3 regions of the Abyssisolibacter sp. ZYX002 genome follow, and region 1 is predicted to be linked to each of the others. Evidence: riboswitches for the same ligand, from Rfam matches in the RefSeq annotation. Region 1 holds a riboswitch; each other region holds the start of a gene.
The links. A riboswitch is a leader RNA that binds a small molecule or an ion and turns the genes downstream of it on or off. The one in region 1 is predicted to bind thiamine pyrophosphate.

Region 1 (11,104 bases):
ACTATAATATTAAGTATAAACTACATTAAGAGAAATATAAATATTAAAATAAATTAAGAATATTATAAAAATTTGTTGAAAAAAGTTGTTTTGCGTTATATAATATAGACATGAAAACGATTTTTTTAATAAAATTTAATATTACTGCTTTGTTCACGGTGGTATTGTAATCCAATATTGCATAGAGAATAGAATCCAGTACAGAATGATACTCTTAAGTATGAATTTATTGTGCTGTTTTTTTTATATAAAATTGGAGGTAAATTAATGAGAAAGTACAATAAAGACACGGTTTATTTTATTTCGTATGCTAAGCTACCTGAAAATATTTCTGCTGGCAAGCTTCATGGAGTAGTTGGTGTAGGACTTATAATAAATACTAAAACAGGTGTTATAGAAGATGCAGTATCTACACTTCTTACAGAAGAAGCTAAAGATTTTCTCAAAAGTATCATGATAGGTTTTAATCTTCATAAAAATGATATAGAAAATTTAGTAAATGAAATAAGTAATAGATTTCACGGAGTGTCTAGAAAAGCAGTTTGTGTAGCTCTTAAAAGCACATATGAAAAATATGAAAGTTGGAAAAATGGTTTAGAATAAAACTAAGTTAACTGCTTTATTTATTGTGATAATGTATCCCATTGTTGCGAAATAAATAAAATCCAGTACATTAATAGCTTATGCTATTTTGTGTTGGATTTTTTTATTTATATATTTTTGTTTGTCCGGACAAGATAAAAAATGCAAAGGTTTGCAAAAGTAAAAAAGTTAGTAAGAAAAATTTGAATTGGGGGTAGAATATGAAAAAAATTAAGATAAAATTATTTCACAAGATTTTTATCGGACTGATATTAGGTGCTCTAATAGGATTTATATTTAGTACTTTAGGTGGAGAGGAAAACGCTACCATTGCAAAATGTGTACCTATATTTTCATTTATGGGAGATTTATTTTTAAGATTAATAAGAATGGTTGTTGTACCGTTGGTGTTCTTCTCTATAATTAGTGGAGTTGCTAATTTAGGAGATATCAGAAAGCTTAGAAGTATTGGAATTAAGTCAATTGTATTTTTCTTTGGAACAGCGTTTTGTGCTGTAACAATAGGGCTTGTATTAGCGCAAATAATACAACCTGGTGCAGGTATTCAATTGGGTGAAATAACAAATAGCATCGAGGTTAAAGAGTTACCTGGTATAGCAGAGACTGTATTAAACTTTTTCCCTAAAAACCCAATAGAATCTATGGCAGATGGTAAAATGCTACACATTATTTCCTTTAGTGTATTCATAGGAGCGGCGCTACTTATGATGGGACAAAGAGGGAAGGAACTTATTAAATTAGTAGATGGTGCATCAGAAGTGATGTTTAAGATAACAGATATAGTTGTAAAAGTAACTCCATACGGAGTATTTGGACTTATGGCAAAAGCTACTACTAAATTTGGACTTAAAATATTTGGACCAATATCTAAATTTATAATAACAGATTACTTAGCATCTTTTATACACATAGCAGTTGTTTATTCATTGGTTTTATTCATATTTGGAAAAGTAAATCCACTCAAGTTCTACAAGAAAGCATTCCAAACATGGTTAGTAGCTTTTAGTACATGTAGTTCTATGGCTACATTACCTGTTACAATGAGAATTGCAGATGAAGAGCTTGGTATACCAAAAGAAAATGCAAGCTTCGTATTGCCATTAGGAGCTACAGCTAATATGAATGGTACATCTATATACTTTGGTATCATAGTATTATTTGCAGCACAAATATATGGAATTGATTTAAGTTTCAAAATGCAAGCGTTATTAGTATTGCAAGCAACATTACTGTCAGTAGGATGTGCTGCAGTTCCACAAGTTGGATTGTTAATAAGTATAGCATTATTAACAGGTATGGGATTACCGTTAGATGGAATAGCACTTGTAGCAGGTATTTATAGAATAGTGGATCAAGCACATACATCAACAAATGCTTTAGGTGACTTAGTTGTTGCTACTACAGTTGCTGGTATGGAAGGAGATTTAGACAGAGATAAATTTGAAAACGGTGGAATGTTTAGAAATAATAAAATAGCCTAATAACATAAAAATATATAGAAAGGGGTAAGAAAAATGAGTTTAAACAAAGCGCCAAAAAATAATGTATTTTATAGAAATCAAAATTGGCATTACCCAATGATTGAAAGAGGAGAAGGCATCTATTTATATGATAAAGAGGGTAATAAATATATAGATGGATGTTCAGGTTCTGCTGTTGCAAACATAGGTCATGGAAATAAGGAAGTTGCGGAGTTTACCAAAGAACATATGGAGAGAATAGCATTTACCCATCTTTCAAGATGGACTGTAGACTCAATTGAAAAGTGTGCTGCTAAAGTAGCAGAGTGGGCACCAGGAGATTTAAATCATGTTTATTTTGTATCAGGCGGTTCAGAATCTACTGAAACAGCTATAAAAATGGCTAGACAATATTTTATCGAGAGAGATGGTAGTAAAACTACTAAGTGGAAAGTTATATCTAAGTGGAATTCATTCCATGGGAATACAATGGGTGCGCTTTCAATGACAGGTATTACAGGTAGAAGAAAAATATATGATCCTATGTTAATTAATTTCCCTAAGATACCACAGTTTTATCATTACAGAAATCCATGGAACTGTGAGACTTTAAAAGAAACTAGTATAAGAGCAGCTAAGTCATTAGAAGAAGAAATTTTAAGACATGGAGCAGATAATATAGCAGCATTTATAACTGAGCCTGTTGTAGGATCTGCAGCACCAGGAGTACATCCTGATAAGATATATTTTGAAATGGTTAGAGAGATATGTGATAAATATGATGTCCTGTTGATAGTAGATGAAGTTATGGCTGGTTTCGGAAGAACTGGTAAGAAATTTGCGATAGAGCATTTTGAAATAGTACCTGATATCGTAACATGCGCAAAAGGAATGAGTTGTGGTTATACTCCTATGGGAGCTACGATATGTACAGATAAGATATTCAATACTATAATGGTTGAAGGTTCAGGTCATTTTGTGCATGGGCATACTTATGCAGGAAACCCATTATCTGCAGGGATAGCGAATAAAGTTATAGAGATAATGGAAAGAGAATCATACGTAGAAAATGCTGCTAAGCAAGGTGACTACTTGATGGAGAAGATACAAGATTTATTCAAATATCCAATAGTAGGAGATATAAGAGGAAAAGGCCTGATGATTGGTATAGAATTTGTTAAGAATCAACAAACAAAAGAGCCTTTTGATACTAGCATTGGAGTAAAAAGTAAAATTTTAAATAATTGTATGGATGAAGGATTGATAGTATATCCTGGCGGTGGATCAGTTGATGGAGTTAGAGGAGACCATATACTTATAGCACCACCTGTTAACATAACAAAAGAAGAAATAGATTTATTATTTGAAAGGTTAGAAGCTGGAATAAAGAAGACTTGTGAAGAAGTAAAATAATAATTCTAGCTTGTAGCTAGATTATAGATAATGAGCAGAAAGGTTGTTTGAGTTATGGAAAAATTAATTATTACGCTAGCGCATACTGGAAATGTCCCTACAAAAGAATTAAATCCTCATTCTCCTCTGACAATAGATGAGATAGTAAATGATATAAAAGTATGTAAAAAATTAGGAGCGAGTGTAGCTCATATACATGTAAGAGATGAGGATTTAAAACCGACTAGTGATAGAAAATTATTTAAAGAAGTTTTAGATAGATTAGATAATGAAAATGTAGATATCATAAAGCAAGTATCTACTGGAGCACGTGGAGGAGAGAATACGATAGATTGGAGAGGGCAAATGCTTGATCTAAATGCTCATATGGCAAGCTTATCAACAGGATCATCTAATTTTATATCAAGTGTAAATGCTAACTCTCCACAGTTGATACAATCACTTGCTAAAAAAATGTTTGATAATAATATAAAACCAGAAATAGAAGCATTTGATGTATCTATGATACACAATGCAATCAGATTAGAAAAAAAAGGTATATTAAAAGGACCGTTGCATTTTAACTTTGTTATGAACGTTCCAGGTTCTCTTCCAGGAACACCTAGAAATCTAATGTTCATGATTGACAGTTTACCAAAAGGAGCAACATGGAATGTAAGTGGTATTGGACGCTCGCAAATACAGATGATAACAATGGCAATACTCTTGGGAGGTCATGTAAGAACAGGTCTTGAAGATGTATTAAAGATGCCTGATGGAAGCTATGCGACTAATGAGTTATTGGTTAAAAAAGTTGTAAGTATAGCAAATGAGCTTGGTAGAGAAATAGCTACCGTAGATGAAGCTAAAAAGATACTCGGGTTAGTATAATTTACTAATAGAGTATTATAAAGATATGTGATAAAAGATGATATTTACTTTGAGTAGAAATCATCTTTTTTTAATACCACAATAATCTCGCAGATATGAATAAAATTGGTAATTTGACGCAAAATATATAATATTTGACTCATTGCTGTTGATATTATACCTCGGAGGATAGTTAATGAAAAAAGAAATAATAAGTGATAAACAAGGCATACATCTTATGATTTTATTCATAATGGGAAGTACCCTAGTAATGGGAATTGGTAATAAATCAGGAAGAGATTCATGGCTATCTATTTTAATCGCAATGGCATTAGTATTTCCAATGTTGATGATTTATGCTAAGACATTATCTTTATACCCTGGAAAAGATTTATATGATATTATAGAGCATGTTTTTGGAAAAGTTATAGGTAAAATAATCTCGATTTCATACATATGGTTTTCATTATACTTAGCATCGTTAATTTTGAGGAATTTTGGAGAATTTATAAGGACAGTTTCTTTGCCTGAGACTCCTATCATAGCAACGATGATAGGTTGTGGAATATTGGCTATATGGGGTGTAAAAAGTGGTATAGAAATGTTAGGCAGATGGGCCAATCTTGTTTCAATAGTAATGATTACAATAGTAATAATGACTTTATTTTTCCTATTACCGATGTTTCATTTTAATAATTTAAAGCCTGTACTATATAATGGATTCAATCCAGTATTAGATGGTGCTTTTGATGTATTTACATTCCCACTAGCAGAGTTAGTTATTTTCACTTTGTTTTTTTCTGCTTTTGGTGTTAGAAAATCTTCCTATAAAATTTATAGTTGGGGGTTGTTACTAGGAGGTCTTGTAGTTCTTGTTGTTACAATGAGTGAAATTTTAGTTTTAGGTGAAATTGAATATAAAACTGTGACATTCCCAGCATATAGCACTATCTACAAGATTAATATTTTTCATTTCATACAACGGATAGAGATAATAGTTTCAATCAATCTTTTAGCAGGAGGATTTATTAAATGTTGCATGTGTTTGCTTGGAGCATGTAATGGTATCAAAAAAGTGTTTAATTACAGTGATTACAAGTTCTGTGTGATTCCTGTTGGATTGTTGATGGTGAATTTATCGCAGCTTATATACGATGATCTCGAAGAGATGGTGGATTGGGCGTTTTATATATGGCGATATTATGCTTCTGTATTTCAGGTTATATTGCCGCTAATTATATTTGGCGGTGCAATTATTAAGAAAAGAATTGAATCAAAGAAAGATAACAAAGTAATATGAATATTTGGTGTTGTATAAACTTATGAAAATTGTTATGATTGGCTATTTAGAGAAGAGTCAATAAATATGGCAAAGCTAAGATTTGAAGAAATTTTAGAAATACCAGTGATATATTGGGACAAGCATATTTAACCTATTAAGAAATTTTAATATTTTCTTACATATTGATATCACTTTAATAGAAAGAGGTTAATGACGAAATTTATTTAGTTATATATATAGATACGGTACAATTAATATATGTAGATACGATAAATTGAATATATATTAATTACTAGGAGGTAATGCATTGAAAGTATTTAGACAAACATCACTCTATCAATTTTTATTGTTTTGTGAAAGAAAGAATATTTCTAAAAACGTTTTAGACTGTGGAGCAGGAGGGGATTTACCTCCATTAGCATTGTTTGCTCAACATGGTTATAAAACTGCTGGGATAGAGATAGACCAGAATGAAGTAATAGAAGCGAAAAAATATGGTGATAATAACAATATTTCATTAAATATTGAGCAGGGTGATATGAGAGAGCTACCATTTGAGAATGAATCATTTGGGGCAGTTTATTCATGGAACTCAATATTCCATATGAAAAAGATAGATATAGAAAAAGCGATAAACGAAATGAAACGAGTACTAAAATCAGGTGGACTAATGTATGTTAACTTGTTATCAATAGATGACGATGAGTGCGGAGAAGGAACATGTATTGGAAATAACGAATACAAACAAGAAGAAAGAGATAAGGTAGTCATACATACTTATTATGAAGATGATGAAGGAGATAAGTACTTTGATGGCATGGAGTTAGTATATAAGCAAAAAAGAGTCATATACAGAGAGTGGAAAGGTCAAAGGTATAAAATAGCTTATATTGATTATGTGATGAAGAAATAGGGGTATAAAGGGCATATCTCATGCCCAGCCCTATTTTTGTTTTATATAATTCCTTAAATCAAATGGTTTTTTTGATCTTTATTAACACCGTATATTTATCATATCTTCAAATTCAGTTCTTTTTTCTCAGTATCAATTGTCCTTATAAATATCTTTTTTAACATAAGTATATATTTATGTTGCAATTTTTTTTACTTAGCTGTTGTTTAATATCTTGTAATTATTGTGTATATTCGTATGTATAAAGGAGTTTCAAGAATCAAGAAACATTGTTGTCTTGTTGTAACCATTTTATAACCATGTAATAGACAATGCCTTTATTTGCACCAGTAATAACCATTATCCTGTTCATGAAATATCGCCACTTATTCTTTTCCTATTTAGATATGAGTAATTTTACTATAAATAAGTCCTAAATAATTACAAAAAAAGTTTATAATACATTATAAAATTAGGAAGGTGAGTTATGAAAAAATATAAATGCCCTGTATGTAAAGAACGGACAATCGATTTTACGCAAAAAAGAAAAATGTATTACAGATATAGGTGGTCTATAAAATGTAGTAATTGTAGGAGCGAATTGACGGAATCAAATATAGTTATGGTTGCATGTGGGCTATGCGGGGCAATAGCGTATTTTATTTTAATGCTTTCGTTTATACATATTATACTTAGGATTATTCTAGTTGCTCTACTGTTTAAGTTATATAATGAAATAAGCGTAAGGATATCTCCTATAGTAGTAAAAAAATAACATACAATAAAGCTATTGATTAAGTGCTATATTTATGTTACGATATATCTGATTAAAATTTAATTTAAATTTTTGGCTAGGGGGGCTGATGTTTGTCAGCTGAGATAAAGAACTGTATTCTTTGACCCTGTTAACCTGATCTGGTTAGTACCAGCGGAGGAAAGCTTATTTATGATGTATTAAAATTAAGGCAATCCTTTTGGATTGCTTTTTATTTTGAAGTTATACTAAAAACAATGCTTAGAAATAAAAGATAATATCACTTTACTTCTATATCTAATACTTCATGTATAAGCCTAAATTTATTTCATAAGAAGGAGAGACATAGATGAAAAATAAAAAACTTATGTTAAGCGGATTATTAGCCACGATAGGTGTTATTTTAAGTCCATATTCTATACCTATTGGGATAGCTAAATGTTTTCCTTGGCAACATCTAATAAACGTGTTATCAGCAGTTTTATTAGGACCTTATTATGCTATAGGACAAGCGTTTGTAATATCAGTTTTACGTAATATTTTAGGATTAGGGACTTTGCTTGCATTTAGTGGTAGCTTGTTTGGAGCGTTATTGGCTAGCTTACTATATAAAAGATTCCCGAAAATATACATAGCTATTATAGGAGAATTAATAGGAACAGGTATCATAGGTGCTATAGCTTCATATCCAATAGCAAAGTTGCTTATGGGTAAAGAAATAGCTGTGTATGGATTAGTTATACCATTCATGGTAAGTTCCTTTGGTGGGACAGTAATAGCGTTTATAGTTTTAGAGATGTTTGGATTAAAGAGAATTATTAATAGCAGTTTTAATTTATACAGTAAGGAGAGTAATAACAATGTTAATTAGTCATTATAATCAAATCTAAAGAAAGAAAGGAAGTAGTATATGAATTATACAACACAAATGGATGCAGCTAAAAAAGGTATAGTAACAAAAGAGATGAAAATAGTAGCACAAAAAGAAAATATAAGTGAGCAGGTACTGATAGATAAAATAGCTAAAGGTACCGTAGTAATACCAGCAAATAAGAATCATGTAAATATAAATCCGGAAGGAGTGGGAGAGGGTTTAAGAACCAAAATAAACGTGAATCTAGGGATATCAAAGGACAGTTATGATATAGAGAGAGAAATAGAGAAAGTAAAAGTAGCAATTGACATGAATGTAGAATCAATAATGGATTTAAGTAATTATGGAAAAACTGCTGAATTCAGAAGAAAGTTAGTAGATATATCACCAGCGATGATAGGTACAGTACCAGTATATGATGCTTTAGGTTTTTACGAAAAAGAGTTAAAGGATATAACTGCAAAAGAATTTTTAGATGTAGTTGAAAAGCATGGAAAAGATGGAGTAGATTTTGTAACTATACATGCAGGTATAAACAAAGAAACGGCGGATACGTTTAGAAGAAATCCGAGACTTATGAATTTAGTTTCAAGAGGTGGCTCGTTGATGTTTGCATGGATGAGACTTAATAACAAAGAAAATCCATTCTATGAGTACTACGATGAATTATTAGAAATATGTGCTAGATATGATATAACGATAAGTTTAGGAGATGCTTGTAGACCAGGAGCAATAGCAGATTCAACAGATGCAAGTCAGGTTAAAGAGCTTATTGTATTAGGAGAATTGACTAAAAGAGCATGGGCTAAAAATGTTCAAGTTATGATAGAAGGGCCAGGACACATGGCAATAGATGAAATAAAAGCAAATATGTTATTAGAAAAAAGGCTTTGCCATGGAGCGCCATTTTATGTACTAGGACCTTTGGTAACAGATATTGCACCAGGCTATGATCATATAACAGGGGCTATAGGAGGCGCAATTGCAGCAGCAAGTGGAGCAGACTTCTTATGCTATGTTACACCAGCAGAGCATCTTCGTTTGCCAACTGTGGAGGATATGAAGGAAGGAATCATAGCTAGTAAAATTGCTGCACATGCTGGTGATATAGGAAAGAAGCTACCAGGTGCTAGAAAATGGGATAACCAGATGAGTCTTGCAAGGCAACAACTTGATTGGAGTAAAATGTTTGAGCTTGCTATAGATCCAGTAAAAGCAAAGGCTTACAGAGAAAGTTCAAAACCAGAAGACGAAAAGTCATGTTCAATGTGTGGTAAGATGTGTGCTGTTCGTAATTTAAATAAAGTTTTAAATGGAGAAGATATTAACATATTAAGAGACTAGTATATTGAATCTAAGGCTATCATATTTATTGATAGCCTATTATTTAGACAAGAATACATTATTGAGAGCTACTATAATTTTTGTTGTTCACTTATAAAATGAATAAGGATATGTCCCAAAAAGTTGTAATTGATTATTTATTTTTATTTAAACGTATATTACGAGAGGAGTATTTATAAAGACTAAAAAAATTTGATAAAATACTAAAAAGACCTTTAAATATGTATAAAAATATGATAATATGTCGCAGTATACTATTTTAAGGAGGTTTAATGTGAACAATAAACAAACTAATGAAATTAAGATTATAACTGCTGATCCTTCTGCTTTAGGATTATTTGGACTAGCTATTGTTACCTTGGTAGCATCAAGCCAAAAACTAGGCTGGACAAGTGGAACCGCTTTCATAATTCCTTGGGCTATATTTTTAGGAGGTTTTGCACAGTTATATGCATGTGTAAATGATGCAAAAAAGAACAATGTATTTGGAGCTACTGCATTTGGAGCATATGGTTTATTCTGGTTAGCAGTTGCATCATCTTGGATGATAAAAGCTGGAGTATTTGGAGAAACGCTAATGGATGGAATAGATGGTAAACAGCTAGGATTTGCTTTTATAGGATATTTGATTCTTACTTTAGTATTGACTATAGGAGCTATGGAGACACACAAGGTATTATTCACTATATTCGTTTTAATAGACCTACTGTTTATAGGGTTATCTTTTTCAACACTAGGTATAGCTGAACATGCTATGCACAAATTAGCAGCTTACTCAGAGCTTGCGATATCTATAACAGCGTTCTATGGATTTGCTGCAGCAGTACTAAATGGGCACTTTGGAAAAGAATTTTTACCAGTTGGGAAACCATTTGGAATATTTAAATAATATTATAAAAAGAATACAAGTTATATAGGCTAAAGCTGTCAAAGATTTTGACAGTTTTTTATTTGGAACAAAATTCCTTTTAAAACCATCATAATATTAAAGTAAAAAAATAAAAGGAGTTGGTTATATGAAAAAATTACAAAAGAAATTTGATTTAGGACTAGAAGTATATGTTGATTTTATGTGCTGCTGTGGTTGTCATAAGGTGTTAGATGATCCTGAAGTGATAGATGATAGTAACAATCTAAAATTTGTATACGTTCCTGAATAAATCAATTTCTTAGTATTAATATCTATTTAATTAGACCGCTAAAATAATGTTGGAAAGGTGTATAAAGAGATTAATTAAAAAAGTGAAAAAGTCTCTTGAGAAATTTGCATGTACAAGATGAATTTGTAGGTAATAGAGCACCACCTGATGATAAATATAATAACCATAGTCATTTTACAAGATTTTTTAACAGATATTAAAAGGGAGCTTTGCTCCCTTTTAATTGTATATTTATTGTTTGTTTTTATACTCTTCAATTTTTTCGGCTAATTCGTTAAGGTATTCCCATCTGTCCATTAAAACTTCAAGTTGATTTTCGTGCTCTTCCTTTTTCTCAGAAAGCTCTTGCAATTTAATAAAATCGCTGGCAGAGTTGTTCATTTTGTTATCAATATCTTGTATGCATTTTTCTACAGTTTCTATTTTTTGATCTATTTCTTCATATTCGATTTTTTCTTTATAAGAAAATCGGG
Region 2 (11,104 bases), on a different contig from region 1:
AAGAAGATATCTTGGTGTTTTGAATAGGTTACATGTATTAAAACCAAAAAGAAAAGAAGTTATATTAGTAGACCATAACGAAATAACTCAAAGCATACAAGGTCTAAACGAAGCAAGAATATTAGAAATAGTTGACCATCACAAAATTGGTGACATAAAAACTGATGAACCTATAAATTTTACGAATATGCCCCTTGGTAGCACGTGTACAATAGTATATACCATGTACAAAGAAAAAGGAATAAATATAGAAAAAAACATTGCTGGTTTATTGATATCTGGTATTTTATCTGATACATTGTATTTCAAATCACCAACTACTACTCCTACAGATATCTCAGCAGTAATCCAGCTAAATAAGATATTGAAGTTAGATTTGGATGAATACACTTATAGTATGTTTAGAGCTGGAACGTCTCTAGAAAATGACAGCATAGATGATATATTTAATAAAGATTACAAGGAATTTGATGAAGGAGAATATAAAATAGGAGTAAGCCAAGTATTCACTCTAGATATTGATGATGTATTTAGACGAAAGGATGATTTTATTTCATATATAAATAAAACTAATCAGATAACTAATCAATATATCTCGCTATTATTAATAACTGATATATTAAAAAATGGTTCTTATATACTCTATAAAACATCAAATGAATCAATACTCAAAAGAGCTTTTGATATATCTCCATATCAAGGTGTATTTATTGAAGGTGTTGTTTCAAGGAAAAAACAAGTAGTACCTAAATTGCTTAGTGAGATAAAGAGTAACTAGTATTGTTTTATATAGTTTGAAGTTTTGGAACAGTTTTTAGATCGAATTGATAATCAATTAAATATAATTAGTAGAAAGAAATTCCGCTTTAAGATATTTAGAGCGGAATTTCTGTAATTAGAATTATATTATAACTTTTGTAGCACAGTGAAAATCACAACATTTGGTAACCTAGTAACAGAATTAAAAACAAAGGATATATGCTTTTCTATTAATTCTATTGAACGAATATATTTATTGACACAAGTTTATAAATATACTATAATTATAAAAAAAGTACAAAAATCAAATCTGAAGGTGAATTTATGGAAAGAATGACGAGAAAAAGTATTAAAATATTAGATTGCTCTATTCAATTATTTATGGAATATGGAATAAAGAAAGTTACTATGGATGATATTGCAAAACGTTCTAATGTTTCTAAAATGACTATTTACAAGTACTTTAACGATAAGGAGACGTTATATAAATATGTTGGTAAAACTATGCTAGAACGTTGTTATGAAGAGTTAGAAGAGCTATATGAATTATCTGATGATGTTGTTCAAAAAATGATTAAATGCACATATATACTAACTGATTATATATCTAAGGGATACGCTACATTATGTTTTGAGTTGGGTAACTATAATGATGAAATAAATAAAGAAGTTAAGCAATTTAATATGAAAGTAAAAGATATAATTATTGTTCTTATAAAAGAAGGTCAACAAAACAAATTAATTCGCGAAGACATTAGTGATGAGTGTATATATCATTATATTGATATGGGACTTAATTATTTTCAGCATAACGCTGAATACCGTAAAAAAATAATAAACGATAGTTCTTTCAGAAGAAATTACATGGCCTTTATATGGGGTAATGTTTTTATTGACTACTCTGGATTTGACTGCTAATACTGTTAAGCACAATAATTAAAGCTAGTAACATATGAAAGGAATATAGCTATGAAAGATTATAAAGGCAATGAACTTATAATTAACAATATTAATATATTAACAATGGTTAATAATAAAATACTTAAGAATAAATTAGTTATTATTAAAGATGGAAGAATTATAGAAATTGGTAAAGGGACTGATAATACAGGTAATTACTTAAATGTAATTGATGGTAAAGATAAATATATTATGCCTGGGCTTATTAACATGCACACACATCTAGGAGATAACAAAGATGATTTGAAGCTCTATTTAGCTAATGGAATAACTACAATAAGGAATATGTGGGGTTATGGTAAATTTAATTTTGGACAATGGTTGTTTGGAACAAGGGTATTTAATCATTTATTATTAAAAAAGCAAATTGATGAGAGAAAAATTATAGGCCCCACGATTTTCACAGCAGGTCCATTATTGGATGGAAAAGATCCGTTTTTTCCAAAGTTTATGAACCTTCATGCTCTAAAAGATAAAAAGCAGATTAATCAAGTCATAAAAAATCAATTTACAAAAGGATATGATTTCATTAAGATTTATTCTAAGATATCTAAACAAAATTTTAAAGATATAATTAATATTGCGAAGCTTTATGATATGCCAGTAGTTGGACATGTACCTGATTCAGTTGGAATTAGACAAGCATTGAAATCAAAAATGCATTCTATTGAACATTTATATGGGTTCTTTAATCCATATATGCCAGAATTGAATTTAAAGAAAGAAGAAATAAAAGAAATAGCTAGTATTGCTGCAAGCAATGATGTTTGGAACTGTCCAACTCTAATTGCAAATGAAAGAATAGCTAATATTGATAGGAAAGATGAGTTTGAAAATGAAGATCAAATGTCCTATATATCAAATAAGAATAAGAAAGCAATGAGGTTTTTGTTACGGAAATCAAATGAGCTCATCATGAAAAATAATATTAAAGGAAACCATGAATATATGGAATTTCTATTCTATATTATACAGCAATTAAAGAATGAAGGGGCAGGGATACTAATGGGTACTGATAAAGCAGTTCCATATGTTGTTGCAGGTTTTTCTGAACATAAAGAAATGAAGCTATTAAAAGAAGCAGGCTTGGATAATTATGAAGTTATCAAGACTGCAACAATTAACGCTGCTAAATGTTTGAAAATTGAGAAGGATGTGGGGACTATTGGAGTTGGAAAAAAAGCAAACATAATAATAACTAATAAAAACCCCCTTGTTGATCTTAATGAAATCTATAAGCATAATGGTGTAATTAAAGAAGGAATCTATTATTCTAGAGCAAAATGTAATAAGATTCTAGAAGAAATAAAAGTAAACTTAAGATAAACTAGCATTATTAACATTTAGCTTATATAATATCATCCCTAATAAATCTAGATAACTAGTGAATAATATTTGTTCCAAGCGGTGCAGTAGAGGAGCTGTTTTCTACCAATTTAAGTAGAAGCTTTAAAGAAACAGCTCCTAAAATTACCTACGAGTAACATCTTTTAATTTCCTAGTAAATTGATTTGTTGTAATTTTTATTAATCTCAGAGAGCTTGACTAAATTAACGATAATCAAATTGTTTCCCTATTTTTCTAACCCAAAAACTTTATACAACTCATCTATGCTATTTACTACATAATCAGCTACTTTCACCTGATCATCAGAAAAAATATCAAAGTAACAGCTCTTTATCCCAGCATTTTTACCAGCCAATACATCTATGTCTCTATCTCCTATCATTATAGCTTCTTCTTTATTAATATTGTGCTTGGTTAACAAATACAATAGTGCCTCTGGCGAAGGCTTTCTTTCAAATTTATCTTCTTTTGATACAATATCTTCAAAATACTTTATTAGATTGTGGTGCTCTAAGTAATCAATCACAGATTTACCTCTGTTTGTGTAAATATAATTTTTCTTATCTGCTTTAAATACATCTTTGATTATTATATCTGCAGAAGGAAAAGGCTTAACATCACTTAAATTTACTTCACTGCGAAAACCATCATATTTCTGTTTCAATATATCTAAATCTACGTTATATTTGTTTTTATAATGCTCAAAAGTATGTCCATGAGATATCCTCATAAGAGACATTATATTGTCACACTCATCATTTATCTTCATTTCTATTAAAGCTCTACGTAGTGAATCTACAAGCATTGGATATGTATCAAAAAGTGTTCCATCAAAATCCCATATTATATGATTGTACATAACTTCTCCTCCTAAAAATGATTATATTGTATATATCTTTCGGTTATATACCTCTTCCTCATTTTGGTATGTAAATCCTGCCTTCTCTAATGTTTTACAAGAAGCAATATTATCTGATTTTACTACTCCATATAGTACAGGTAAGTTTAGATTTTCCTTTGACCAATTGGCAAATGCCTTTACTACCTCACTTGCATAACCTTTTCTTTGATAATCTTCACCTATTGCATATCCTATCTCTATACCTTCTTTAATTTTGCTCAAGCCTACATGCCCAATGAGTTTTGTATCTTTTAGTTCTACTCCCATTACATAAGGGTAATCAATATTCTCAAGATTAGATGTATATTTAGATATTAGAAACTCTAATACTTTTTTAGCTACTTGTATATCTTCATACACTTGATCTGGCATCCATTTTTTCAATGATTCCTCTTGACTAAATTTATAAACCTCTTCTGTATCTTCTAGACTAAATTCTCTCACTATCAATCTATCTGTTGTTATTATATTCATATGTGCCTCCCTAAAAGATTTTATTTCTTATTTTACATTATACTAAATTATTGACTATATAAGCTACTTGTTCTATGTAAAATGCATATGTATAAGAGGCTATTATTAGGAAATAGCCCCTTATATTATAATATTATTTAACTATTTATAGTGCAAAACAGTGATTTAACGGACCATTGCCATTTCCTAAATCTAACCCATCTTCTAATGCTCCTGTAATATATTCTTTGGCTTTACTTATGCTATCATATATTGACATACCTTTTGCAAGATTACAAGCTATAGCTGATGAAAGCGTACATCCTGTTCCATGTGTATTAGTATTGTTTATTCTTCGTGCTTTAAACCAGTTTATATCACCGTCACTATAAAACAAATCATCTGCAGAATCTTTTGAATGCCCACCTTTTATGAGTATATTTTTTATTCCCTTTTCTGATATTTTGACTGCCGAGTTAATCATATCTTCTTTTGATTTTATTTCAAAACCACATAAACATTCAGCTTCTGGTATATTTGGTGTAATAACATCTGCTATTGGGAGTAAGGAGTTAGTTAATGATTTTATAGCACCATCACTTAAAAGCTTGCTTCCACTTGTTGAAATCATTACCGGGTCTACTACTATATTTTTAGCATTGTATTCACTTATTTTTTTTACTATAGCATTGATTATATCTATACTAGATACCATCCCAATTTTTACTGAATCTGGACGTATATCTGTAAATATACAATCAAGCTGCTTTGAGACTAGCTTGCTAGTTACATCCATTACATCATATACTCCAGTAGTATTTTGTGCTGTTAAAGCTGTTATGACACTCATGCCATACATCTTGTGTGCTGTAATTGTTTTTATGTCTGCCTGTATTCCAGCGCCCCCACTACAATCTGAGCCTGCAATAGTTAACACTTTGTACATATTCATCCTCCATAACATAGTTATTCACCATTTCATCTGACAAAACCCTCAATTCTTTTGATGCTAATTCTATATTTTCCTTTGAGAATATCGCTGATATCACAGCAATACCATCTACCTTACTTTCTCTCAATTTTAAAACATTATCTTTGTTTATACCTCCAATTGCTACAACTGGTATATTTACTGCTTCACAAATTTTTCTTAATGTTTCTATATCAACATCATTTACATCCGATTTTGTATTTGTCTTAAATACAGCACCTACTCCAAGATAGTCTGCTCCATTTTCCTGAGCTATCAACGCTTGCTTCACTGTCTGCACTGACACGCCTAGTATTTTATCTTTACCTATTTTAATACGAGATTCTTTAACTGATGTATCACTTTGACCTATATGTGCACCATCAGCTTTACAAGCTATTGCTATCTCTATATTATCATTTATTACAAATGGTATCTTATGCTTATCTGTCACCTGCTTCACCTCTTTAGCAAGCTTTAAAAATGACTCATACTCTAAGTTCTTTTCTCTAAGCTGTATAAAAGTTGCTCCTCCTACTATCGATTGTTCTACTTGGCTTTGTAGTGTGTTCTCGTTTAGCCATGTTCTATCTGTTACGGCATAGAGCCTCATGGCTTTTTTATCTACTTTCAATTTTTAGTCCTCCTTCAAGACTTTTAAATTCCATCTTGCTTATTTCATCTATTAAAAACATTCTATAGGAGGATGTTCCTCCATTATTATCTATAACTTTTTTATGAGCAAGTTCTCCGCTCAGACCCATCACACCCACTGCTAAAGCAGTAGCTTTTAAAATATTATCTTTGTTAGCTCCACAATATGTAGCTATCAATGCTGTTAACATACATCCTGTTCCTGTTATTTTTGACATCATTGGGTGTCCATTTCTGACTATATACGATTCTTTACTATCAGAGACAATATCTATCGCACCCGTTATAACTATTATTGCTCCTGTTTTTTTGCTAAGTTCTTTGCTAAATGATATTACCTCATCTATATTATCTTCTGTTACTATATCTGATACATCAGCATCAACGCCTTTTGTATTTCCACTGCCCTGTGATATGGTTTTAATCTCTGATATGTTACCCCTTATGACATCAAATTTTATCTCTTCTAACAATTTAAATGTAGTAGAAGTTCTAAGAATTGATGCTCCTGTTCCTACTGGATCTAAAACTACAGGATGAGATAATTGATTAGATCTTTTTCCAGCTGCAATCATTGATTTAATCGTTCTAACGTTTAATGTACCAATATTTATATCAAGCGAATTACATATAGAAGTAATCTCTTCTACTTCTGATATGTCATCTGCCATAATTGGTGATCCTCCACATCCTAGTATAACATTTGCACAATCATTTACTGTAACATAGTTTGTAATACAATGAACTAACGGTGACTTAACTCTTACATTCATAAATATATCTTTGTACATATTTATCCTCCTAATCTTTTATTTTGCGACTACAATAAAAAATGAGAGATACTTTATACCAATGTATTAGTATCTCCCATTATTTTTCTCTAATGTTCCCTACGTTGGCATTATCCAAATCAGGTTATGGGTCGAAGTTAGATTACTTCCTCTCAGCCTGCTAAACAAGCTCCCCTTATTCAGGTTGACTATAAGATATCATATATATTAATTACTGTCAACCAGCTAATAAAATTTATAATTTAAATTGAGAAATCGTCTCCTGTAAACCTTGTGCTAATTCCGATAAGCTTTCACTTGAGCTAGCAACTTGTTGTATAGATGCCAATTGTTCTTCTGTTGATGCTGACGCTTCCTCTGTTCCTGCTGCATTTTCCTCGGCTATTGCTGATAGTGATTGAACTATTTCTAGTATATCTGCTTTTTTAGTATTCATTTCTTCCACTGATGTATTGATTTTACCTATAGCTTCCTCTGTTTTTATTATAGCACCAGTTATATCTTTATACTTACTTTCTGTCTTTCCAACACATTCAGCTTGCTTATCTACAATCTCCCCAACTTCCTTAATCTTTTGTACCGCTTTTGCTGAGTTGTCTATTAGTTCATTAACTATCGTGTCTATCTCAACTGTTGAATTGGTTGATTGTTCTGCAAGATGCCTTATTTCCTCTGCCACAACAGCAAATCCTTTACCTGCTTCTCCTGCTCTTGCTGCTTCAATGGCCGCATTTAGTGCAAGTAAATTAGTTTGTTCTGCTATTGAAGCTATCAATTGACTTGCGTTTCCTATTTTTTCAGAGCTAGCATTTGTCTGCTCTATAACATCAAAAATCTCATTAGCTGCAATACCACTTTGGTGGGTCTTTTCTGTCAATTCTTCTACTACTTCTAATCCTTCACTTATTAAGCTTGATACATTTTCAGAGGATTTATTTACTTCCTCCATAAGCTCTTGATTTTGTTTGATCAAATCTCCTAATTCATTTATCTTACTTGCTCCTATCTCAGTATCTTGTGCTTGAGACATAGCTCCTCTAGATAATTCTTCTATAGTCCTTGCTACCTCTTGAGAACTAGTTGAAGTTTCCTCTGAAGTAGCTGTTAGCTCTTCACTAGATGCTGATAAGTGAGATGTAACTTCCTGTACCTTTTTTATCAATTCGGTAAAATTCATACACATCTTTCCTAAAGCACGTGTCATATCTCCTGTTTCATCTTTCCTTTTTACGAGTATATTTGCTTTATGCTTTTCGTCATAGCTTAAATCATATCCTGCAAGTTTATTTACAACATCGGACATTACATCTATTGATTTCACTATGTATTGGCTGTTGTAGTACATGACTCCTGCCATAATCAATGTAGCTACTACTGCAAGTATAGTTGTTATTAGTATGCTCTTTCTTGTTGATGCCATCATCTCGTCTGTAGGCACTATTATATTGTATGACCATTTTAGGTCACTACCTTCAAAATTAATTGGTGAATAAAAACATTTTACATCTTGTCCAATACTATCAGATAAATCATTGTTTGAGAATTTCTCTCCATTGTTTATCTTAGCTAAATAACTATTTCCCGCTTCTAATCCAAACTCTTTGCCTATTTGGTTAACCTTTCCTTCATCTCTATGTGCTAATACAGTACCTTCGTTATTTACTAATCTTCCAAATCCGTTTTCATATAACTTAACTTCTGAGTTTATCTCTGTCAATTTCTTTAAAGATATATCAACTCCAGCTACTCCTACAAATCTACCGTTTATTACAATGGGCTCTGAAAATGTTACCACAGTAACCTCTTCTCCACCTAACTCATATTGCTCTGGCTTGGCTATAAAGCTTCTTTTTGTTTTTTTAGGAACTAGATAATAATCATTCTCATCTACTTTACTGGTCTTTTTAAATGTAAGTTTGCCTCCAATTTTTGCCCATGACGGAATAAATCTTCCTTGTGAATCACAGCCTTCACCATTGATATGTAATGAATCTTGACCATCAAATGCATTAGGTTCAAAAGCTGCCCATGCATACAAATAGTTTTCGTTACTCTCTAGTTTCTCTTTAAGTAGCTGTTTAACTAAGCTTCGATCTGTACTTCCACTTTTTTTCAAGTTTTTTAAGATATCAGCTAATGCCTTTGCATCATGCACTGCATCATCTAGTACTGATTCCATTTCTGCAGCCACATAATCCGTTTGTTGTGATATAGACTTTATAGTGCTTTCTCTAATGTTTGTATACGAACTAAATGTTAAGTATCCCATAATTGCCCCTGATATAATTACTATTATTGCTAAATTAAGATATATCAAACGTCCTTTGATTTTCATAGTTACTCCTCCCTTTATTATGCTATCTATACCATATGCTCACATCTTAATCTTGCTATTATTATGTAATATGTAATGTCAATTATTTTATGTAATAGTACTAGCTTCGTTAACTTTACATTATATTGTGCGTTACTGACGAAACTGTCAAAAGTTATATAAACAAGCACATGATATTTTTATTATACAACTTTTTGGTGGAATTTAGGCAATATTATACATAATATACATATGATTAGTTCGTTAGTCCTACTTACGACAAAATTTGTTTAATATGTCATTTGCAAATTGGATAATATATGATATTATGTTTAGTTAAATACGTATTTAATTTAATAAGGGGTGATTATATGAATCTAAAAGATGTTAAAATAGTATCTAAAAGATTAATACAAGTTCCTATCAATAAAAGCTATGCTGAATCTCTATATAAAAACTTCACTGATGAAGTAACTAAGTATATGTATCCAACACCTTCTGAGAACATAGAAGGCGTTCATGCTTTTATTTCTAATGCAACTACTAAAATAAATAATAACACCGACCTTTATTTAGCTATCCTCGATAATGAAACAAACGAGCATATTGGAGGCTCTGGTCTTCACCATATAGGCGATAAAGATCCTGAAATTGGTATATGGCTAAAAAAATCTGCTCATGGAAATGGTTATGGACTGGAAGCTGTAAATGCAATAATTCAGTGGGCACGAGAGAATATATCTTTTGAATACATTAAGTATCCAGTTGATAAAAGAAACATTGCAAGTAAACGAATACCTGAACTTAATAATGGTAAATTAGTAAAAAAATATGATGTAACTACTGACTCCGGTAAAACATTGCATTTAGTAGAGTATTGGATATATTAGTAATCAAGATAGCAAACTGTAGAAAAGTTCAAGGCGTGTTAAAATTGAGTAGCAGAGCTTAATTAGAGGTAAGTGAGCAACGGTAATTTTAACAACAACGCAGAAATTGGGCTTTTGTCTACAGTCTGAGGATACTCAATTTTTATGAGTATCCCCCTATATATACCTATCTTCTATTAGTACTGACCGAGCAGTCCTCTTTTTCTAGCTATTTCACTACACTTCTTAAATACTATTATACCAATAACAAAATAAACTGCTGAATTGGTTATCAATAATACATAATCTATTGCAGAAAATGATAATAACGATTGTTTGCCCATAATAATTTTAAATGCACATATTGTTGTAGGTCTAAACGGCAATATAGAGTCTAGTATACTTCCTTTACTTGGTAAAACTAGTGCAATCAAAAAATATTGTATAACATTCAGTAATGACTGTATTTTTTTAAATATAAGTGCTAGTCCTCCAAATATCAGCCCTATCCCTAACATACTAAATATACCTATTATAATAATTGGTAATAATAATAATATATTTATATCTAACCAGTATCCTGTTGTTTCCATTACACATATTAAAACGATAAAACAAATTATTAAATTAACTATAAGATTACTAAGGCTTCGTATTACTAGTACATTTTGAAGTCTAGCATTTGACATACTAATTTGCTCTAGTGTACCTCTATTAGCATCCGAAATTATACCATGTGCTGTATCCGAATAAACCATAATCATAATAGTCCACAAGAAATAGCCTACTACAAACCCTTCTAGTGTGTTTCCTAAATTGACCTTGCTGACATTCATCCCTACTCCAAACATTTTTATACCATAAAACATACCAAGGAATAAAAAATAAAAACTCAAAATTTCTGAAAGTGTGTTAAATCTATATCTAATAGTCTGTATGAAGGATTTTTGTATTGATACCTTAAACAAATAATATACGTTCTTCATTATTTTACACCTCCATTTGTAAGGCTCAAATATATTCTACCGAAATTAATATTATTTTGCTTAATCTCTTTAACATAGATACCCTTCTCTTTAAATGTAT
Region 3 (11,104 bases), on a different contig from region 1:
TGATATTATAGAGTTAAGTGACGCTGTTCTAATAAATAGGAAAAGCTATGAAGTTACTATAGATAATAAGTTAGTAAGATTAAAACCAAAAGAATTTGATTTGCTTTTAACATTGGCTGAAAATAGAAATATGGTTTTGAGTAGACAGCAACTTTTAGAAAAGGTTTGGGGCTATGATTTTGAAGGAGATTCTAGAACTGTAGATGTACATGTTCAAAGACTTAGAAAAAAACTAGGCGATACTAAAGATAACTCTATTATCAAAACAATCTTTGGTGTAGGGTATAAAATCCTTTAGGAGGAAATATATGAGATTTTCTTTAAGATACAAAATGACAGTTTTTTTGTTGATTATTTTTTCTGTTATATTTGCTATCACATCAATATTTGTAAGCAGTACTATTAATAGAAATAATAATCAAATTATAAAAGAAGATATAGCTAAACATTCGTACAACATATCTCTTTATTTGATACAATATCTTAAATCAAATGGAATATCAGCTAATCCTAAAGCCTTTGCTGAGAATGTATCTAATATAGGTACTGTATTATCAAACAAATTCGAAGAACGTTTTATCATTTATTCTAATAACGGCAACTTTTTATTTGACTCAATATATGATAATGGAAATGTAGATGAGATCATGAATTCAGGTGATGATTTTAAAGCTGCATTAAAGAAAAATAGTGCATATACCCTTATACATAACAACAATCAGCTTTTCGTTTCTTCCTGCGTTCCTTTAGTAATTAATCATAAAAATGTAGGTATTATAAGATATATCTTTGATTATACCCATATAAATGAAACAAGCATTACTCTAATAAAATATATAAATTTATCTTTAATTTTTGCATTTCTATGCCTTTTTATATTTATCTTTTTACTTTCTAAAAAAATAACTAGACCTATTGTTAAACTAAGCAACGCAACTACCAAAATAGCAGAAGGAGATTATAATCACTCCATTGAAATCAAAACTAATGATGAATTTGAAGAACTTGGTGACAATTTTAATATAATGAAAAATAAAATAAAACAACAACTAAACGAACTGCAAGTGGAGAGAAACAATCTTGTTCGTATGTATCAATATAGAAAACTATTTTTTGACAATGTAACCCATGAATTAAAAACTCCATTGACTATCATTTCAGGATACTGCCAGATCTTAAATGATCATGACTTAGAAGATAAAACCTTTGTATATTCTACTTTAGGAAAAATAATGAATGAATCAACTAGAATGAATACTCTAGTTTTAGATATTTTAAATATTGCTAAATCGGACTCAAAAATGAAATATAATTTCTCTAAACATAATATATCTAATATATTGAAAGATATCATAAACGATATGACAATAAAAGCAAAGGAAAAAGGTATCAAAATATCTACAGATATCGCTAATGATATAACAGTAATATGTGATGATTTCAGAATACGCCAGTCATTTGCTAATATTATAGACAATGCAATTAAATATACAGATACCAATGGTTGTATTTCTACTAAGCTATATAAAAAGCTTGAATATTGTGTTATAACAATCGAAGATAATGGAATCGGAATTGATAATGAAAATTTAGATAATCTCTATAAGCCCTTTTACAGAGTAAATAAAAGCAAAAGAGAAAGCAGTGGCTTAGGACTATACATTGTAAAATTAATTATCAGTAAACATAAGGGTACTATTTCCATAGATAGTAAAAAAGGCATAGGAACTAAAGTAAAATTGAAAATTCCTTTAAATGTTTACAATTTGACAACATCTATTTAAAAGATATATATATCAATGTTTTATTATATGAATATATTCATAATATAAATGGAGGAAAAACATGAAAAGAAAAATCATAAAATTATTACTACCAATTTTTATACTGAGTATAGTTGCTGTAGGTTATTTAATTAGTTCTTCAAATATTTTGTATAAAGATAAAACTATTGTATTGAGCAAAAAAGAGTATGAGATAGAAAATACAATAGATGTTGTACAATTACGAAACTTTGTAAATTTGAAAAATGTAACTGCCCTCTTGCATTTTGATGGAGAAAATCGTATAATCTTAGGAATGAACAAAGAATACGATAAGATAAAAACTCAGTTAGATAATTGCACCCACGATAAAGAAATTGAGCTACACAGGAAGCTATCTGGAAGTACATATCAGATTGAAATAGATAATCCTAACCCTTCTATTCCAAAATATAATTTAACAAATCTCAAAGTATTTGATATAACTTCTAATTCGGGCTATTCCCCTGATAGAAAATATATAGATTTTATGAAAAATGATAAAAATTATATATATGAAATATACTCTGGAAAAACAAATGAATACAAACTAAAATCACTAAATAATAGTGTTAACGATAATCAATATAGTTACCTAATTGGAAATTGGACTGAAGATAGTAATTTTTTAATTAAATACAACAAAGCAAATCATACATTCTATATTATAAATAAAACGGGAAATATAGAAAAAAATATTAACCTAAATGATAGAATTAGCTATGTTAATAATGGCCAATATTATAGCACAAACGGAAAAAGCATCTACTTCATTGGTAGAAAAAATGTAAAAAATACTGAAAAAATTGGTCTTTACCATCTAGATACCAAAACAGAATCAATAACGAGCATATTAGAATTAGATACTACGACAAAAACACAAGCTCAAAATGCACTGCATAACTTTCAATTTCTTAATAATAACACTGTTGTTTTTGATGCACTAGTAGAGAGTGTAAGTGGATTGTATTTATATGATATTAACACACATAAAATAAGCAAGCTGTTTGCTTCTGATGGTATAAATTTTAGTATAGCACCAGATCAAAATAAAATTGTTTACTCTGTTTCACAATCTATTAGAAAAGAAGATACATTTGAATATGATAATGATATATATGTTGCAAATATTGATAAAAATGGACTGCATAACATCTCCTATGTTAAGAAAAATTCATTTGCTACATCATATAAATGGTCAAATGACAGCAAGAAATTAGTATTCTATGAATCTAATACTAGAGCGCTAAATTATATTAGTTTTAAGTAAACTAAGTTTATTTTTATTTGCTTACTTTATCAGTGCTACCTATATATATGGTAGCACTGTATATATGAACCCCGCCTTCTAATCAAGGATTTCATTCTCTATCAAATAAAAAAATAGATTGTACAAACAATCCATTTTTTTATCTAATCTAAATTATACGAATTTACATATTCACTTAACCCTTCAACTGGTTTTTTAAGTTTCTCTATATCTCCTCTGTTTCCATAATGATAAATCCTTAAGTATTCTCCTAAAATCAACGACTTACTTTTATCATATTTCATCCAGTCGTATCTTCCAAAAGTTAAACCATCTTCTATATATACATTGTATGAATATTGATTTATCTCTTTTATATTATCTGGCATATATTTCTTTAACGTTCTCATTTGTCTGCCTGCAACATAGTTCTTACTTATAATTAGTATACTCTTAACAATTGTAAAATCATAAATCTCTTTAGTAAAAATAACATTTTCTTTGCTATTAGTAGCTTTTTCTTCTATATATAATTTATCTATTGGTACTCCTTTATCAATCAATCTACTTGATATTGCATCTGCTTCAGATTTACTCCCATACTTCCAATCTTTATGTTTATCTCTACTTTTTGAATTTCCTCCTGATATCACTATATCGTTTCCTAGTCCATTGTTATACGCTTTTAGTGTAGTTTCATAACATAACGGATGCGTACTCCCAAACACGAAAATCACGTCATGATTTCCTACATCTTTATCTTCGCCAAAAACAATGTCTGTTATTTCTTGTATCTGCTTGTCTGTTAACTCCACTAATTCAGGATATTTGGGTATCACTTCAAGCCCTCCTTTGTGTTAATAAAAAATTCCTTTCTTTAAAAAGCTAATACCTTTTTCATTGCACTATATACTTTACTTGCCTCAGCTGTCTGCAGTATAATCCTGCGGTCATCAACTACTAAAAATATCCCTTCACCTAACTCTCTATAAAAAACTCGATTAAACAAATTTATACTAATTATTTGCATTTCAATACTTACTATCTTCTCTTTATTAACAGAAAATTTTTCATCCATCAAATTATCTCTAAAAGGTGCAAATGACATACCATCGCTATCTACTACTAATACTCCAAAAGTTGGTCCGTCAATCTTTTTAATATTACAAACTATTGCTATTTTATTTTCATAATCATATTTAGTTTGGTAGAATTCTTTGATAGATTTGTTTGTTTCTGCTTTTAAATAATCTGGAAATAAGAAAACTGCAACAATACCAACTGTTATTGTTATAAGAATATTAACTACATCAAATTCATTGTTATTTGTCAAATAGGATAATAATGCTAATAGAGAAAGTAAAATAGTATAATGCTGTATATGCATGCTTCTAAAATATTTACGAGTAAATTCATAAAGCTTTTTTTCATCTACAATCATCCTTTTCCTCCTAGCATAAGAATCCCTTCATGCTTTTGAATTCATTAACACTTATATCATAACAGCAATTTAGGTATTTTTTATTAATACTTAATTATATCATATATTTAATATATTTAACTAAAGGTATTTTCCATATTGGGAACTCCTATGTAAACATGTTATTAATATATCCTTTACAAATCATTAAAATGACTACAAAAAAAATACCCTAATTATTGAATATATAATTAATGGGTATCTTTTATTTTTATACAATCATATTCTAAGTTAATAAATTACAATAATATCTCTCACTTATAGATATACAAATTGTTATCCCTTAATCCAAACATGTTCGCTGTATTTAAATAGTATTGTGTTCCAGCAACTACAAGGACAATAATTTGCAACTAATGTTAAGTTGGTTCTTTTGTTCCCTCTTTTTAATTTTTTCATTATAGTTTCTCCTATCGTTTAATTAAGGATTTTAGTGTCTAATAAATACATGCTCTGCATATGAGTTAATAGTCCAAAATCCACAATCACACGCACACATATTAGCGACTAAAGTTAATCCTTTGTTTTTATTACTCTTTTTTAAACTCTTCATATTTAGCCCCCTATGTCTTCTTCTATCAATGTTCAATTTTTGAAACTATCTTGTTAAATCTAATGATATAACTATTTTCCTTTAGGATAGAATCCCCATACATGCTCATTGTAATACGCACCATAAACATGTGGATTATTACATTCACATATAACAACGTTTGCTCTTAATGTTGGATTAGATCTTTTATTGTTCTTTCTTAATTTTTTCACACTATAACTCCCCTTTTATTTGGTTTTATTTATTTCTTTTACATGGACTAAAAATATGATTGTATTTTTCATAAACCATCACATTTATTTATTATGTATAAATTATACTATATAATGTCTGAAGATTTTGTTGTTTTATGTATTATAGTATTTTTTTTGTAATTTTCTATAATATTATGTTGTAAATTATGGCTATGTTTTAGTAATAGTCCTAATTTTATGAATATTCTGTAATTATTAAATTATTGTAACAATTATTTTTTGTGCAAATTTGAAACTTTATATTACAATATTCCCAATTTGTCGACAAATTAGTTCTTATAAAATTAAATAGACGGCAATCAATTATTTCAGGCAACGACTCATCTCATCGTTAAGCATACCATTTAGTATATGATACTGCAGATAGAGTACCAGTTACATTTGATAAAACAATTTTAGGCTAAATCGTAGTCTTTTTAGTTCTACATTTTCTATACTAAAAAAGAGCTGTGCATTAATTTTTAGTGCAACAGCCCTTTTTTTCTATAACTATCTATACTCCTCTACTGGATCATATGCATGAACATCATCACTATTAAAGTCAGTTTGGTAGTTTTTATTTCCTGAACATCCACAACTACATGAACCACATCCACTACAAGGTATTTTGAATCCTTGCATTGTATTCTCTTGAATATCATTTTTTCTACCTAATTTTTTCATTTTTTCACCTCCTTTTGAGCCTATTAATTTATAAATCATACTCATTATGAGTGCGATCTACAGTTCATAGTTATACACTTTATGTATCTTTAACACTTCTGCAAAGCACAGGCAATATATCTATTTATAACTTCACTAATATTATTAATAGTATTAAACTTACCTTCTAAAATATCTTCTTGAGGTATATTAATTTTGAATTTCTTTTCACATTCAAAATACAGATACAATAGATGCATTGAAGTAAATTTGATGTCATAACCTAATAACTCCTTGTTTTCATAATCATCTATCTTTGTTATATCAAGCTCAAACAAATCATATATTAACTTGACTAATATATCTTTTATATTTTGCTTTTCCATTATATCTGCATACCTCCCAAATTAGTTATTTGATTATCACTATAATCTGATAGTGTTTCTATTATTTGATTTACCAAAGTTAATCTATCATTTTTATCAAATATCTGATATATATGTTTATTTGCATCTATCTCTTGTTTCTTATCAACAACAAAATCATAATCAATATAATCATAAATAAGCTTATTTTGATCTAACGATGCTTGCTGATTTAATTGTATATTGGATATATTGAAACAATCTATTTCAAAACCAAATCTATATTTCATTAATGTGTTAATTTCTTCATAAAATTTATTATCTACTTCATTATATAATAGACTCAGAACAACAAAATCAGGTGTTATTGCCTGTGCCAGCTCATATGCTAGTAATCCAAATCTATTCGTGAATTTTTTACTATGAGTCATTATTCCACCAGGGATTCCTACTATTATAATATCCGGTTCATCTTGCTTTTCAACTATCTTTAAAAATCTATTAAATAGTATTATTTTATCTGACTCATTAACTTCGTCTCTTATCATAAAATTTGGTAAAGCCCTTACACCAAATAGTTCACTATAATGTCTACTTCCTATAAGACTAACTTTATAGCCCATATTATTTAGTTGTTGTTTTAGCATTAATTGTATCTCATATTTATTTGTATATTCTGTCTCTCCTAGTACAAATACAACTGGCACCTCTGTCTCATATATAGAATTTTTCCACTGCATATCTATTACAACATCATAATTTGGATATTCTCCATAGTATTTAAAATACACGTTGTTCTCATCTGCTAATTTTTTGTATTTTCTAAGTTGATTTTCTTCTAAAGTCATGGTACATAATACATTTTTTTTACTAGCTAATATATCTTCTATATTTTTACAAATCGTTTTCTTAAAGTTCTCTAAAACAACACAATCAGCAATTAATACAGTATCACATTCTTCAATATGATCTTTTAGATTAGTCTTAACATCTATATTGATAGCACTACCATGATCAGCAATACCTGCATCTTTTCCTGTAAGTGAAAACCCTCTAGGTGCTATTAAGTGTACAATTTCGTATTCGCTTAGCAAATCATTCCTTATAATAGATGCAAACTCATAGTTATATGGATAAATTATTAGCTTTTCTTTCATAGTAATCCCCCTTATCATATATTGACTTTGTATTGTTTTTTTATTTCTGCCAATTGTACATACATTTTTAGCATTCTATCTGTCACTCTTTTAACAATATCACAATGCTTATTTTTTAATTCTCCCAGTAATTCTGTACCATTATCTGCGTGTTTACAACATAAAAAGCAATGAGTAATTGCCCAACAATTTTTACATTGCTCGCTAGTCAATTGGCTAATATTTATCAATTTTTTGATTTGATCTATATTAAAACCTTCATCTATGTTCCCAATTTTCATCATTTTAGATACTTCACTTACTCTTTCACACGGATAAAAATTGCCATCTGCATTGATAAACAACCTGATTTGTCCAGGAACACATGGCCCTGATGGTGCCGTCTTATCAACAAGTTTCTCTCTTCTATCTAAGTTTGTTTCAAATCTTTTTAATGATTCTAATTCTTGAATTGCTATAGGTGAGATGTGTTTTGGGTCGATTTTTTTAAAGTAGCTTAGAAACATTTTAAATATCTCATAATTAGAATTTATTGCATACTGCTCTGTAATCTGTGTTTTTTCATCTAAAAATAAATCATCTATTAATGATGATCTAACATTTGTCTCTTTAAAATACCCATAATCTACAAAAAACTCATTTATACATTTATAATCATCCTGTGGATTAATAACTACGTTAAATGATATCTTATCCATATATTCTGGATAATTTTTTTTAATAAATAATAGATTTTTTTCAATAGTTTCAAAGCTTCCTTCCCCGTTTGCAAATTTTCTATGCCTATTATGAATTTCTTTTGGTCCATCAAAACTAATTAAACACAATATATCATGCTTCATAAAAAACTCTATTACTTCTGTATTAAATAATGTTCCATTTGTTGTTATGGAAAATTCAATATCTTTACCTTCGGCTATTTCTTCTGCATATAATACACATTTCTTAATTAAATCAAATTCTAATACTGGCTCTCCACCATAAAAACCTACATTGATTACTTGCTCGTCTCTAGAATTATTTATCAGTAAATCAATTGCCTTTTTAGCTATATCAAATGACATTTTTTTATTTGAATGAACTCTCTGTTTATCATTAATGCTCTTGTTATCTGCATATATACAATATGAACATCTTAAATTGCAATTTTGAGTTAATTGTAATGTGATTTTTTTCATTTTATTATATATTCTTGATTCTACATATTGTGTTAATGGATGCTCTAATTCTTTTACTTTATTTGATGACAAATACTTTTTTTCTTTTAAACTATTAATTATCTCTAGTGTCTCATCTTTTATAGTATCTAATGGTTTATCTCTCATAATTTTTTCTAATGCACCATATACTTCTTTCTTAGTTTTTATTATAGAATTGGTATTTACATCAAATATATAATATCCAGATGGCGTTTTAAATAAATGAATAAACGGTTTACTTTCTTTCATTTTTTTCCTCCCGAGCATGTTTTATGTTCTATTGTGTAAATTATACACTATTGTTTTTGAGAATTTTGTAATATTTTGCATGTAATAATTTAAATTTTTGTAATTAAATTTAAGAAAAAGACAAATATATATAAAAAAAGACTCGATTATTCGAGTCTCAGGCTGTAGACAAAAGTCTAATTTCTGCGTTGTAGTTAAAATTCCGTTGCTCACTTACCTCTAAGTAAGCTCTGCTACTCAATTTTAACACGCCTTGAACTTGAACTCTTACAACAGCCTATTATGTTGATGACAAAGTCATCTAGTAGCAGATTTATTAAGATATTGTTTATCTATGCACTTGCGCCTTTCTTTACTTGCTTCATCGCTTTATCAACAGCTGGTATGATAAGTATTATTATTGTTAAAAACACTTCTCCTGCTATATATGATAAATTGTATCCAAATGAATATGGTACTGTAGCAAAACCAAAATCTTTAGCGTAGCTAGCAAAGTATACTACTCCTGTTATGAAGTGAAATACGAACCTACCTCCAGCTCCTATTATAAGGCCTTTCATTAGTCCATTTGATGAATTACTAAATATACCTGCTAATCCTAAAGCTCCAAAAGCTAACGGATAATCCAATAGCATTTGTAATGGATGTACTACATACCCTCCTATTGACAATTTAAATAATCCATACGCAACGCCACACATTATACCAGTTTTAACTCCAAACCAGTATCCAATCAACACCACAAATAACATACTAAACGGAGTTATTGCCCCACCTTGTGGTAACTCAACTATTTTAATTTGTGACAACACCATAGCTATAGCTATAGCTAATGCACAGTATACTAATTCTTTGGTCTTGATTTTCTTGTTTTTGCTACCTATAGCTAATGCTGCTATTAAGAGTATTATACCTATAATTGCTGTAAGTATTTGTCCTAATGTCGATGCCATTATTTCAGTAATATTACCACTATTAACAGCATCCAAAAACTGTTTAATCATAAAAAAATCCTCCTCTTTTCTCTAGGAAGATTATTAACTGTAAGACAGATATCTTATTACAATGCTTCCCTACACCGGCATTATCCGTATCAGGTCTTAAGGGTCAGTTAATAACTTCTCAGCCTAATGGCTCCCCTAGCTTTTCTTGTTCATACATAATCTATATCAATTTCATCAATTTGTCAAGTTTTTTTATACTAATGATGTAATTCACTTATAATTTTTGTAATCAATACGTAAAAATATAGTCATATACTATCTTATATTGTCATTTACATGTAACTTCTCGTTAATTGTATTACATTTTTGTCTAATATATAATGGGGTTAACTTCTTACCTAACCCAGTTTAATTTTAACATTTACAACAAAATATCAGCACAAGGAGTGAATTTGATGAAAAAATTATTGACTTATGTGATGTTGCTATCTCTTTTTGTGACATCGGTTCTTACCCCCAGTTCTGTTTTTGCAGAACCTACCAAAAGTAAACGTGTCGTAGCTTATTTCCCAAATTGGGGTACCTACGGTGCTAATCACCAGAATATGTCCGTTGGTGATATCCCTTGGAATAAAGTTACCCATATCAATCATGCATTTTTTACCGTAGATAGAAATTATAATCTTGTATCTACTGACAATTTTGCTGATTTTGAGAAAACATTTCCTCATTCAGATGGATGGAATTCATCTAACCGTTTAGCAGGACATCTTGGGGAATACAAGTACTACAAAGAAAAATATCCAAATGTAAAACTTTTTATCTCTGTAGGAGGTTGGACACGAGGTGAAAATTTCCATTCTATGGCTAAAAATCAGACAAATCGCAAGAAGTTCATCAACAGCGTAATATCTTTCTTGAAAAAATATCCTTTTGTTGATGGTATTGATATTGATTGGGAATATCCAGGTATAAACCGTTCTGCTGATCCATATGATCAATATGATAGAGGTTGTCCTGGCGGCCCAGAAGATAAAGAAAACTTTACTTTACTTTTAAAAGAATTACGCTCAGCTTATAACGCTAATGGATTAACTGGCAAATTGCTCACTATAGCAGCTTCTGCAAGTGAAGAGAAAATAAGCCTAACTAATCCAACAGAATATAGTAAATATCTAGATTTTATAAATGTCATGACTTATGATATGCA

Region 2: another riboswitch for thiamine pyrophosphate. It lies ahead of thiM (hydroxyethylthiazole kinase); the one in region 1 lies ahead of thiW (energy coupling factor transporter S component ThiW).
Region 3: another riboswitch for thiamine pyrophosphate. It lies ahead of thiT (energy-coupled thiamine transporter ThiT); the one in region 1 lies ahead of thiW (energy coupling factor transporter S component ThiW).

Annotation. Positions count from the first base shown of each region.
Region 1 covers NZ_JARMXH010000001.1:136,487-147,590, forward strand. The annotation lists gene P3X86_RS00575 (DUF3870 domain-containing protein) at 268-603, shown strand; gene P3X86_RS00580 (dicarboxylate/amino acid:cation symporter) at 804-2,084, shown strand; gene P3X86_RS00585 (aspartate aminotransferase family protein) at 2,118-3,476, shown strand; gene P3X86_RS00590 (beta-keto acid cleavage family enzyme) at 3,531-4,346, shown strand; gene P3X86_RS00595 (GerAB/ArcD/ProY family transporter) at 4,522-5,625, shown strand; gene P3X86_RS00600 (class I SAM-dependent methyltransferase) at 5,915-6,520, shown strand; gene P3X86_RS00605 (hypothetical protein) at 6,987-7,274, shown strand; TPP riboswitch at 7,343-7,453, shown strand; gene thiW (energy coupling factor transporter S component ThiW) at 7,603-8,124, shown strand; gene thiC (phosphomethylpyrimidine synthase ThiC) at 8,164-9,471, shown strand; gene P3X86_RS00620 (acetate uptake transporter) at 9,746-10,360, shown strand; gene P3X86_RS00625 (hypothetical protein) at 10,488-10,631, shown strand; gene P3X86_RS00630 (ABC-F family ATP-binding cassette domain-containing protein) at 10,863-11,104, opposite strand, start outside.
Region 2 covers NZ_JARMXH010000005.1:240,101-251,204, forward strand. The annotation lists gene P3X86_RS15565 (putative manganese-dependent inorganic diphosphatase) at 1-778, shown strand, start outside; gene P3X86_RS15570 (TetR/AcrR family transcriptional regulator) at 1,084-1,677, shown strand; gene P3X86_RS15575 (amidohydrolase family protein) at 1,729-3,045, shown strand; gene P3X86_RS15580 (HAD-IA family hydrolase) at 3,293-3,925, opposite strand; gene P3X86_RS15585 (GNAT family N-acetyltransferase) at 3,947-4,441, opposite strand; gene thiD (bifunctional hydroxymethylpyrimidine kinase/phosphomethylpyrimidine kinase) at 4,587-5,366, opposite strand; gene thiE (thiamine phosphate synthase) at 5,329-6,024, opposite strand; gene thiM (hydroxyethylthiazole kinase) at 6,011-6,835, opposite strand; TPP riboswitch at 6,914-7,021, opposite strand; gene P3X86_RS15605 (methyl-accepting chemotaxis protein) at 7,071-9,170, opposite strand; gene P3X86_RS15610 (GNAT family N-acetyltransferase) at 9,521-10,039, shown strand; gene P3X86_RS15615 (hypothetical protein) at 10,216-11,004, opposite strand; gene P3X86_RS15620 (ABC transporter ATP-binding protein) at 11,004-11,104, opposite strand, start outside.
Region 3 covers NZ_JARMXH010000015.1:21,138-32,241, forward strand. The annotation lists gene P3X86_RS20495 (response regulator transcription factor) at 1-298, shown strand, start outside; gene P3X86_RS20500 (HAMP domain-containing sensor histidine kinase) at 309-1,784, shown strand; gene P3X86_RS20505 (TolB family protein) at 1,846-3,072, shown strand; gene P3X86_RS20510 (YdcF family protein) at 3,216-3,890, opposite strand; gene P3X86_RS20515 (hypothetical protein) at 3,929-4,492, opposite strand; gene P3X86_RS20520 (hypothetical protein) at 4,808-4,930, opposite strand; gene P3X86_RS20525 (hypothetical protein) at 4,962-5,084, opposite strand; gene P3X86_RS20530 (hypothetical protein) at 5,156-5,296, opposite strand; gene P3X86_RS20535 (CLI_3235 family bacteriocin precursor) at 5,828-6,001, opposite strand; gene P3X86_RS20540 (peptide maturation system acyl carrier-related protein) at 6,091-6,366, opposite strand; gene P3X86_RS20545 (TIGR04066 family peptide maturation system protein) at 6,366-7,502, opposite strand; gene ccpM (Cys-rich peptide radical SAM maturase CcpM) at 7,517-8,950, opposite strand; gene thiT (energy-coupled thiamine transporter ThiT) at 9,283-9,954, opposite strand; TPP riboswitch at 10,004-10,101, opposite strand; partial or broken gene P3X86_RS20560 (glycoside hydrolase family 18 protein) at 10,374-11,104, shown strand, end outside.